Regions from separate parts of the Alteromonas sp. W12 genome, predicted to be linked through region 3. Evidence: predicted binding sites of a transcription regulator. Region 3 holds the regulator's gene; each other region holds the start of a gene.
The links. Region 3 encodes sigma-54, which starts transcription at its own class of promoters, with help from an activator protein. Its sites were predicted from a motif close to GTTGGCACGNNNNTNGNNT; they were not measured.
Positions count from the first base shown of each region.

Region 1: AWH61_RS02260 (flagellar assembly protein T N-terminal domain-containing protein) is a predicted target of sigma-54. The motif match lies at 1,579-1,597, and genes of this name have one in related genera.
Region 2: AWH61_RS14505 (BON domain-containing protein) is a predicted target of sigma-54. The motif match lies at 1,990-2,008, and genes of this name have one in related genera.

Region 1 covers NZ_LQXH01000001.1:567,708-570,992, reverse strand. The annotation lists gene flgM (flagellar biosynthesis anti-sigma factor FlgM) at 1-258, shown strand, start outside; gene flgN (flagellar export chaperone FlgN) at 298-729, shown strand; gene AWH61_RS02265 (LPP20 family lipoprotein) at 876-1,361, opposite strand; gene AWH61_RS02260 (flagellar assembly protein T N-terminal domain-containing protein) at 1,662-2,843, shown strand; gene AWH61_RS02255 (transglutaminase-like cysteine peptidase) at 3,064-3,285, shown strand, end outside.
Region 2 covers NZ_LQXH01000009.1:207,923-211,207, reverse strand. The annotation lists gene AWH61_RS14515 (hypothetical protein) at 104-652, shown strand; gene AWH61_RS14510 (endonuclease/exonuclease/phosphatase family protein) at 670-1,653, opposite strand; gene AWH61_RS14505 (BON domain-containing protein) at 2,043-2,642, shown strand; gene AWH61_RS14500 (TIGR03915 family putative DNA repair protein) at 2,764-3,285, opposite strand, start outside.
Region 3 covers NZ_LQXH01000001.1:255,647-258,931, reverse strand. The annotation lists gene lptA (lipopolysaccharide transport periplasmic protein LptA) at 1-52, shown strand, start outside; gene lptB (LPS export ABC transporter ATP-binding protein) at 55-780, shown strand; gene AWH61_RS01075 (RNA polymerase factor sigma-54) at 854-2,335, shown strand; gene hpf (ribosome hibernation promoting factor) at 2,366-2,653, shown strand; gene ptsN (PTS IIA-like nitrogen regulatory protein PtsN) at 2,667-3,110, shown strand; gene rapZ (RNase adapter RapZ) at 3,195-3,285, shown strand, end outside.

The DNA.
Region 1 (3,285 bases), 310 kb from region 3:
CAAACGCAGCAATCTCCACAGCAGGCATCAACACAGGCTGCGCAAACCGCATCAGTTCCGCGTCAGGATTCTGTATCGTTGACGCAATCTGCTCAGCAGCTCAACCAGGTTCAGAAGAAAGGTTCGGAAGCGCCTGTGAACCAAGATAAAGTCGATCGCCTTAAGCGAGCGATTCAAAGTGGCGAGTATAAAGTTAATCCTGAAGTGCTTGCCAACAAGATTGCAAAACTAGAAGGTGAGATTTTTGGCGCTAAATAGTGAGCGACAAAACTCGTAACTAACCAGAAGAGAGCTAACGTGACTGAACAAGCAAGCCAATTGACACAAGCACTAATAAAGCAAGTGGAGCAACTGTCTTCACTTGCCGTATTGCTTGAAAAAGAATTGCAACTTATCAGTTCGCGAGACGCAGAATCTTTAATGAACTTATTAGACGAAAAGACAGCACTGTTAACGTCTATCCAGGCTCTCGATGGAAGCATTGAGCGCACAATTAGCGATCAAGGCTCAATGTCAGAAGAAGATGAAGCATTAATGGCTAATGCAAAGAAACTTCTGGACGATTGCAAATACCGCACGCAGGTCAATCAAAAAGCCGTAGAGCAAGGACAGCTACGCCTCACACACTTACGTAACTTGATGATGGAAGTTCGTGCCAAAGAATCGCTCACCTATGACAAAAAAGGAAAGCCGAAAGGCGGGACTTTAGGGTCGGGAGTGAGCGCCTAATTTTTTTGCGATTTCAGTAAACCCCACTCAGCGAGCTTTAACCATTAAGCCTTAACCGGTAAAAGTAAATTATATCTCTGTGAATTTGCGCATGTTTTAAGACTTCACGATACAGCCACTTGCGCAAACTCCCCTTTAGCTAACGTTTAATAATACTTAACATCCTTTACTCGGCGCGGTTTTGCGGTCGACAGATATATATCGTAAACCTGCTGCATATCTAAAGCGAGTTCGGTGACGTATGTATCTTCACCTACTGGATAGGCTTTTACGACTTCAGCGCCTCTAATGACCCCCTCTACAGATGCTCGCAATGTTTCGCTATCTATAACTAAGTGAGACAGAGACTGATTGCCTTCAATTTTTTGACCATAGACTTGTTCAGTTAGCTCTCGGTATGCATCTAATTTTGACGCTTTCATCGCCATTATAAGCTTCATGCTGTCGCTTTCGCCATGCTGAGAAGAAATTGGCGCATAGCCTACCGCCTTGAGCACGGGATAGCTTTCTGGTTCTATTGTTTCCCACTCAACGTGTTTATCAATAATGCCGCATCCACCAGTGCCTATTGCTAAACCAAGAAAGCAAGACAGCAGCAGCGATTTTGATTTATGTATTTTTTTCAAGCACATAGTTTCATTTCCAAATTGCATTATTAATAAAATAAAATGTGTAGTTACGCTGCTCTCGTCGGTGGCAGCCTTGTAACTACGAGATACTGCCATACTCGCGGTAGCAGATTTTGACGTATTTAAACTGACGCTTTTTACAAACCTTTTGCAAGATACGCGTTGCAAGATATGTGCAAGATATGCGCCCGATTGATTTAATGGCGACGAAACCACATCAACTGGCACTCTTTTCGCATACTTCGCTTTATAAACCGGGCGCTTTGCATAGCGCAGTTAGACAAAAACCTCCAGAGGTGTGCGGTGCGACATATTAGCAAAACAACGCTGGTAACTATTTTAAATGCTGTCGTGGCGGTAATTTGCCTGTTTGCATTTTTCGTTGGGCAAGCAAATGCCGTGTGGTACGAGGCTACAGGACAGGCTGTGGTGCGAAATGGTGATAAGGAAACTGCCAGACATGCGGCTACCCAAGAGGCACTTAAGCAAGCCATGCTTTTTGCAGGCGCATCAGTTCATAGTGTCGCCAAGCTTACAAATGGTCTTCTTAAAAATGAAGAGATGACCATTCGCTCTACCGGCGAAGTTGAACAACTGGAACTGGTTGATGAAGTTTATAGCGGCGATGTGATTACGGTAAGTATTCGCGCTGACATTTTTCCAAGAGGAAAAGTGTGTGCCGCACAAAATGACCAAAAACATTTCGCTACCACACATTTCAGGGTACGTAACAGAGCGCAGCTAACACAGGGTAATATTCCCAACTTCGATGCTTCATTCACCCAGCAGTTAGCGCAGGCCATGCGAAATAAAACTGAAAACCTAGATATTATCTATATCGCGCCACATACTGCAAAATTTGACAGTCGATATACTGACCAAAATGTACGCACGCTTTCAGCGCAAAGTAATACTCAATTTGTGCTGGTGGGCATGATAGATGATTTAAGCGTGACACGGGAAGAGGCTTCGGTTTTTACACCGTGGCGTGAGGGTACTTCTCGACGCTCCTTTGCTATGACCATTCAGGTCTATGACGGCATTAATGGAGGCCTGTTGTTGACTAAGTCTTATCAGAATCAAGGAGAATGGACATTCGACAGATTCGAAGATGTTGATGAGTTTTCGACAAAATTTTGGCAGTCGCTTTATGGGCAAACTGTCAACGCGACAATAGCAGAAGCGATTGAAGACATAAAGGAAGCCACTGCATGCCAGCCAATGACAGGTAGAGTGATTAATGTTGCCGGCGATAAAATTTCTGTATCTTTAGGCAGAGACAATGGCATTTCTGAAAAAGATGAACTATACCTTTATCAAGCTAAAGAGATTGTCGATAACCGTGGCCGTAAATACTTACAGTACTCGCTATATCCTGGCAAATTTGTAGTGAGTAGTGCCTACGGTAATTCGTCTCTAGTAGTAAACGAAGGTGCAGGAATTATCGCAAACATTCAAGAACACGATTTTGTAGTAAAAAAATAGTCTTTCTCGATTTCCACTTTAGCATTCGAAATCATGGTTGGTTTATCAGCACAGCCATGTTATACCTATAACTACGTATAGCAAATTATACTTAAACTTTAGGTGAAGACGGTTACGCTCACCTATACTTTAGTATAACTAAAATAATGAAGTTATGACCCTTTCTCTATTTGCGTCGCACTGCTTAGCATTAGTGGCCCTGCTACTGGCTGGACAGCAAATGAAGGATCAGTATGTAATCGAGTTTCCAAAGCTTGAACAGGAAGTAAAAAATAAATTTGGAGCTGATAAAGCATCACACGTTGCAGCGCTAGAAGCTGCCCTACACGCTCTTGAAAGTAAGGGTGTCAAAGATCAATTGCTTGGTGTAAACGCTTTCTTTGATGAGCATATTCAGTATGCTACTGACGATATTGTGTTTAAAGAAAAAGACTACTGGGCA
Region 2 (3,285 bases), on a different contig from region 3:
TCATATTATTGGTTTTTACTCACTCAGAGTGTAGGTAAATCTTCAGCCTTACTTGTAACGTATTAATTTCTGAATTTCGTATTTTTTCTGGTGGACAAAGGCTGTGGAATCACAATCGTCTGTATTCATTCGACACTATGACAAACAATCATTAAAGGTGGTTGATGTTATATCTGGTATCTCACCAAATGCTATGCGCAGAGTATTTGGCGGCTGGATATTTTTCGCAGCTGTTGTCGGCGTTATTGTAAGTGTAGCACCAGATTTGAGCGCTCAATTTATCGGTTTAACACTTTTCGTTCTTGTTGCTTTTACACTCGTAATGTTTGGACAGAGCAGAATAACGGAAGGCTGGCCAGCTATAATTTGTGACAACAACTACATCGGCGTGGTGAGAGACCCTGTTAAGAGAGAGTATATTTGTGTGAACTCTGCTCTGGTCAAAGAAGCTAACCCCACATTAATAAAACCCAACAAAAAAGCGGTTGAGATTGTGTTAGATAGCGAACAACTATCGGCAGAAGATCAAGAGGTGCTAAACCAAGCGGTTTGGCCTCGGGATAACAAGCTAATAGGGCTAGCCCATTTTAAAAAGCGTGAAGAGGCGTGTGATAGCCTCATGTGGTGTGTCAAACACCGTAGCTCTCATTAGATTTACAGTCTTGAGTATTACTCCTTGTCCGTGATTAGCGCTAGTTCGGTATAAAGCGGGTAGTGGTCTGAGCCTATGCTTTCAAGCTTCTCTATATTGACCAATGCAAAATGTTCCGAGTGAAATACGTGGTCTAACGGCCATTTCACTAAAGGATATTTCGCGTGAAATGTATTGAAAAAACCGCGCCCCTCTCGTGGGTCTAAAAGTCCGCTTATTTTCTTGAACTTTCTGGTAGTAGGTGACCAAGCCACATCGTTAAGATCGCCAGCGACGACAATTGGGCCCTCTGTTTCAGCTATTTCTTCCCCCACAACAGTAAGTTCTACGTCTCTGGGCTTTGCATACGTGTTTTCTGTTGGGCTTGGTGGTTTTGGATGAAGAAAATATAGCGTGACATCTTGTCCGTGGTGATTGATTTTAACTTTCATAGACGGCACATCTTCTTCTATTAGAAATCGCAATGAGACCTCTTCAAAGGGAAGCTTACTATAAAGATGCATACCGTAGAGATTTTCAAGTGGGCAAAATTTACGATATGGGTATTCAGATTCAATTTCACTGATGCCTTTCTGCCACTTCTCATTAGATTCCAACGTTACGAGAAAATCAGGTTGCTTATTACGTACATGTTCAATGAGCTTGCGAAAATCGTCATTAGGCATATACACATTGCTTGATAAAACACTTAGCTTTTGGCTCGCACTCTCAACCTCGACGTGCCTAACTTCTCTTTTATACAGAGGGGTATAAGGAATGATCCAGATAACCTGATAAATAAGGCTAACTGTTAATCCAGCGACAATAATTACTGCTAGGCTATCTATCTGTGCGTAATAGGTTGATTCAAAAATATGCCCAGCAATTAACAAAGAAATGATAGCTGCTATTTGTAGTCGCGGAAATTCCCACACTCTTACTAACCAATGAGAAGAAGGAAGCAAAGGGGCCCAGCTTACGGCTATAAATAAGACTGAAACAGCAGTAAGTGCAGTATCCATGTCTAGTTGGTCCTTGAGTTTAATTAACGAAAAACACTCCACCTGTTGCTTCTGTCTGCAAAACTAAATTCTAGTGAAGCGACACAAATCGTTATAACTACGGCAGCTTTGTGAAATAAGTTTAACCTAAGTATCACTGCAACTTAGCGGCGGCCAACGACGAAAAGTTATCCCCTAGTACAATTGATAGGTGCTTTTCTTAAGTGAAGTTGACGAGTTTTGGGCATTAACAAAATTAAGTAAAAAGTTCTCAAACAAAGGCAAAGTTTGCAAAACAAAACTTACTTAACTAGCCCTGGATATTAATATTTATCATATAAAACAATGTCTTATTTTGTTGGCAAGGAATTGGCATGACTATCTACGAGTTTCGACAAAGGAGAAATGTTATGAAACGTTCACTTATTTCTATGATTGTTGCTACAACTTTGACTACAGCTGCATATGCAGGTGACATGGACACAGACAACAAATGGGAGAAAGGTGCCAAAGACGCATGGATTGATGGCAAAGCAGAAGCAACGCTGTTGTTCAATGGTAACCTTGATTCATTCGACATTAATACTGACGTTAAAAACGGTAATGTCGTTCTTACTGGTAAGGTTGAGAACTCTGTTGATAAAAAGCTAGCGGAAGAGCTAGTTGCGAATATTGACGGTGTAACGTCTGTAGACAACAAGCTAACGGTTGTCTCTGACAAAGATATGGAAGGCGACATGTCAGATGACATGGAAGATACTGTTGACGAAGGCACAAGCGAGTTAACTGACGCCAAAATCGCCACAGTAATCAAAACTCGTCTTCTTATGGATACCGATATTTCAGGTTTCGACATCGATGTTGACGTAGAAAACGGTGTAGTAACACTGACTGGCGACGTTGATTCTGATGCTGAGCGTGACCTAGCTGTGGAAATTGCTAAGAATGCGTCTGACGTGAAAGATGTTGAAAGCAACCTTCGTGTAGTTACTGAAACTGCGATGAACTAATATCATTGTTGCTTTACACAAAAAAGGGGCCTCGGCCCCTTTTTTTCTGGTCACGATTTACAGAGCTTTCCAAATCGCAAAAAACAAGGGAAGCACAGATGCTAATATTTGTCAGGAGAACTCATTCACCATTCTCCACTTTTTTACCATTTAGTATCATCTTACGTGCTCTAGCATCCGATTGGCGTATCATATCGTTAATAAGCGACGTCTCAGGCATATTCTTCCAGTATTTTTTGGGCATTGAACTTAACATTGCCTTTGTTTTTACGCGGGCAGGATTAAATATATTTGCATAATACGTGAGCCAGTATTTTTCAATTCTGTCATCATTTGGAATGATACTTGGATCAGGATTATCTTCCAAAACAAGTGTTTTAGTATTCCAATGCGCAGCTCGATAAGGGGTAAGTATTGACCAACACATATTTTTAAAACGAGTCTGAAAAAAATCGAGCTTCAATTCCAAGCTGAAGTGTTCTGGTTCATACCACGCAATAAAATGCTCTTGTCCGTCAAGTACAACTTCTCGAAATCTCAAAAAAGCACTTATCTTATATGCATCGCGTTTTACTGCTTTAGCCAGCACGTTGAGACGCAACACATCTTCGTCAGTTTTTAAGTGAATAAGGTTTCTGTTTTC
Region 3 (3,285 bases):
TCGCAAAACTTCGTCTAAGAAAGACAAAAAAGACAACGAGGGCAATGAATAGCAATGGCAACTTTGAGCGCTAAAAATCTTGCTAAGGCTTACAAGTCAAGACAGGTTGTACGAGATGTAAGCCTGTCTGTCTCAACGGGTCAAATTGTTGGTCTTCTTGGCCCAAATGGCGCTGGTAAGACCACCACATTTTACATGATTGTTGGTTTAGTGAATCTGGATAAAGGCAAGATTGAAATCGACGACAATGAGCTAACTCATCAGCCCATGCACGAGCGCGCACGCCGCGGAATTGGCTACCTACCGCAGGAAGCATCTATTTTCAGAAAGCTCACAGTGCATGAAAATATCATGGCCATTTTGCAAACCCGTAAAGATTTAAATTCACAACAGCAAGAAGAAGAAGCTGATGCGCTACTTGATGAATTTAATATTAACCATATACGTAATAGTACGGGGATGAGTTTGTCAGGGGGCGAACGCCGTCGCGTTGAGATTGCCCGCGCTCTGGCAGCAAAACCGCAATTTATTTTGTTAGACGAACCATTTGCTGGTGTTGATCCAATATCAGTTAATGATATAAAGAAGATAATACAACATCTTCGCGATAGGGGTATTGGAATCCTTATCACGGACCATAACGTACGAGAGACATTGGATGTTTGTGAAAAGGCGTACATTGTGAGTCATGGCGAGCTTATTGCGCAAGGAACGGCGGAACAGGTTTTAAGTAATCAAAAAGTAAGGGATGTATACCTAGGCGAACAATTCAGGCTATAGTTAATGTAACCGAATTGTCATTTTTCAGTTTCGCTCTGGTATATTCAATTTAGAGCATTTAAATAAGACGTAGATGAAACCATCTTTACAGCTAAAATTTAGCCAACAACTTACCATGACACCACAGCTTCAGCAGGCCATTAAACTGCTGCAGCTTTCTACACTTGATCTTCAACAAGAGATCCAAGAAGCGCTCGATTCTAATCCGCTATTAGAAGTTGAAGAAGGTAACGACGAGCCGCAACTAGAAAAGAACAATATCGACAACGATGACAGCGGCTCTGAGGCCACTGCTTCTGCATCTAGTGACACGTTAGAAGCCGGCGATGCACTTGAGAAAAACGATCTTCCCGATGAGCTGCCAATCGACAGCACATGGGACGAATACTACTCTGCTTCATCTTCGCCAGCTCCGGGTCCATCCAATGACGACGAGCAAATCTTCCAAGGTGAGACTACTGAAGATATTCAAGAGCACCTTCTTTGGCAAATGCGCCTTACCCATTTCTCGGATACCGATCGCGCAATCGCTACAGCAATCATCGACTCTATTGACGAGTCAGGTTATTTAACCGTTACTCTTGATGATATTTTAGAAGCGGTTAACGATGATGATATGGAAGAGCCGATTGAAATGGACGAAATAGAATGTGTGCTAAAGCGCATTCAGATGTTCGACCCTATTGGTTCTGGCTCACGCTCTCCACAAGAATGTTTGATGGTGCAATTGCGCCAATTTTCAGAAGACACACCGTGGCTTGCTGAAGCAAAGCAACTGATTGAAGAGTACTCTGACTTACTGAGCAGCAAAGATTATCGTACGCTTATGCGTAAAAGCCGATTGAAAGAAGATCAGCTACGCGAGGCAATGCGTTTACTGCAAACCTTGAATCCTCGCCCAGGTAGTGCTTTAGTTACTAAAGAGCCTGAGTACGTTATTCCTGATGTCTCAGTAACCAAGAAAAATGGCCGTTGGGTGGTTGAGCTGAACCCCGACAGTCTGCCTAAATTAAGCGTAAATCAACAATACGCTGCAATGAGTCGCCGTGCCAAGAATAGTAGCGATTCACAATTCATCCGCTCACACATGCAAGAGGCTAAGTGGTTCATAAAGAGCCTTGAATCTCGTAACGAAACCTTAATGAAGGTTGCAAACTGCATTGTGCAGCAGCAAATGGGCTTTTTTGAGCACGGCCCGGAAATGATGAAACCAATGGTGCTAAATGATGTCGCAGAAATGGTAGATATGCACGAATCCACTATTTCGCGAGTGACAACGCAAAAGTACATGCATACGCCACGTGGAATCTTCGAATTGAAGTATTTCTTCTCAAGCCACGTTGCAACAGAGTCTGGTGGTGAATGTTCATCTACAGCGATTCGTGCATTGATCAAGAAATTAGTGGCCGCTGAAAAGCCTAGCAAGCCGCTAAGTGATAGCAAGATTGCTTCATTGTTGGCCGAACAAGGCATTAAAGTTGCCCGGCGAACAATAGCAAAGTACCGGGAATCGTTGTCGATCCCGCCGTCGAACCAACGCAAAAGCCTTATTTAATCGGGCTTAATAATATAAGGAAGACGAAATATGCAAATCAACCTTACTGGTCATCATGTCGAAATCACCGACTCTTTGCGTAATTATGTCGATACGAAGTTCAGCAAACTTGAACGTCACTTTGATCACATTTCTAATGTGCATGTCATCCTGAACGTTGAAAAATTAAATCAAAAAGCCGAAGCGACCGTTCATTTAAGTGGCGCTGAAGTATTCGCATCCTCAGAAAATACCGACATGTATGCGGCGATTGACAGCATGGTTGATAAACTCGACCGGCAGGTAATCAAGCATAAGGAAAAACTGAAAAAACATTAGTAGTTAATTAAGCATGGATATACAAGCCATCGTAAGTCTGGACCGCACCGAGTGTGCGGTTCAGTGTAATAGTAAAAAGCGAATTCTTGAGATCATCGCTGATATCGCTGCCAAGCAAAACGAGAACATTGATCAGGCAACGGTACTCAACAGTTTGATGGCTCGAGAGCGTATGGGTAGTACAGGCATTGGCAATGGTATCGCCCTGCCCCATGGACGCCTGCCGGGCCTCGAGAAAGTGATTGCCATTGTTGTAACCAGCACGCCAGCAATTGACTTCGACGCCCTTGACGAGAAACCCGTAGACATCTTTTTTGCGCTACTCGTTCCTGAGGAACAGACCGAAGGACACCTTCAAACGCTGGCCACCGTGGCTGGTAAACTAAGCGACAAAGAAACGATTAAAGCAATACGTCGCGCAACGACAAGCGACGATATTCTATCTGCATTAAGTTAAACATTAAGCGCCTATTAACCGTTTAGTAGGCGCCTAATTCAACAACGCGTATGTGATAAAACCAGAGTATTAGGGAGAAAGTAGGTGAAGCTGATAATAATCAGTGGTCGTTCGGGGTCTGGTAAGTCTGTCGCACTTCGCGCATTGGAAGATTTAGGTTATTACTGTGTTGATA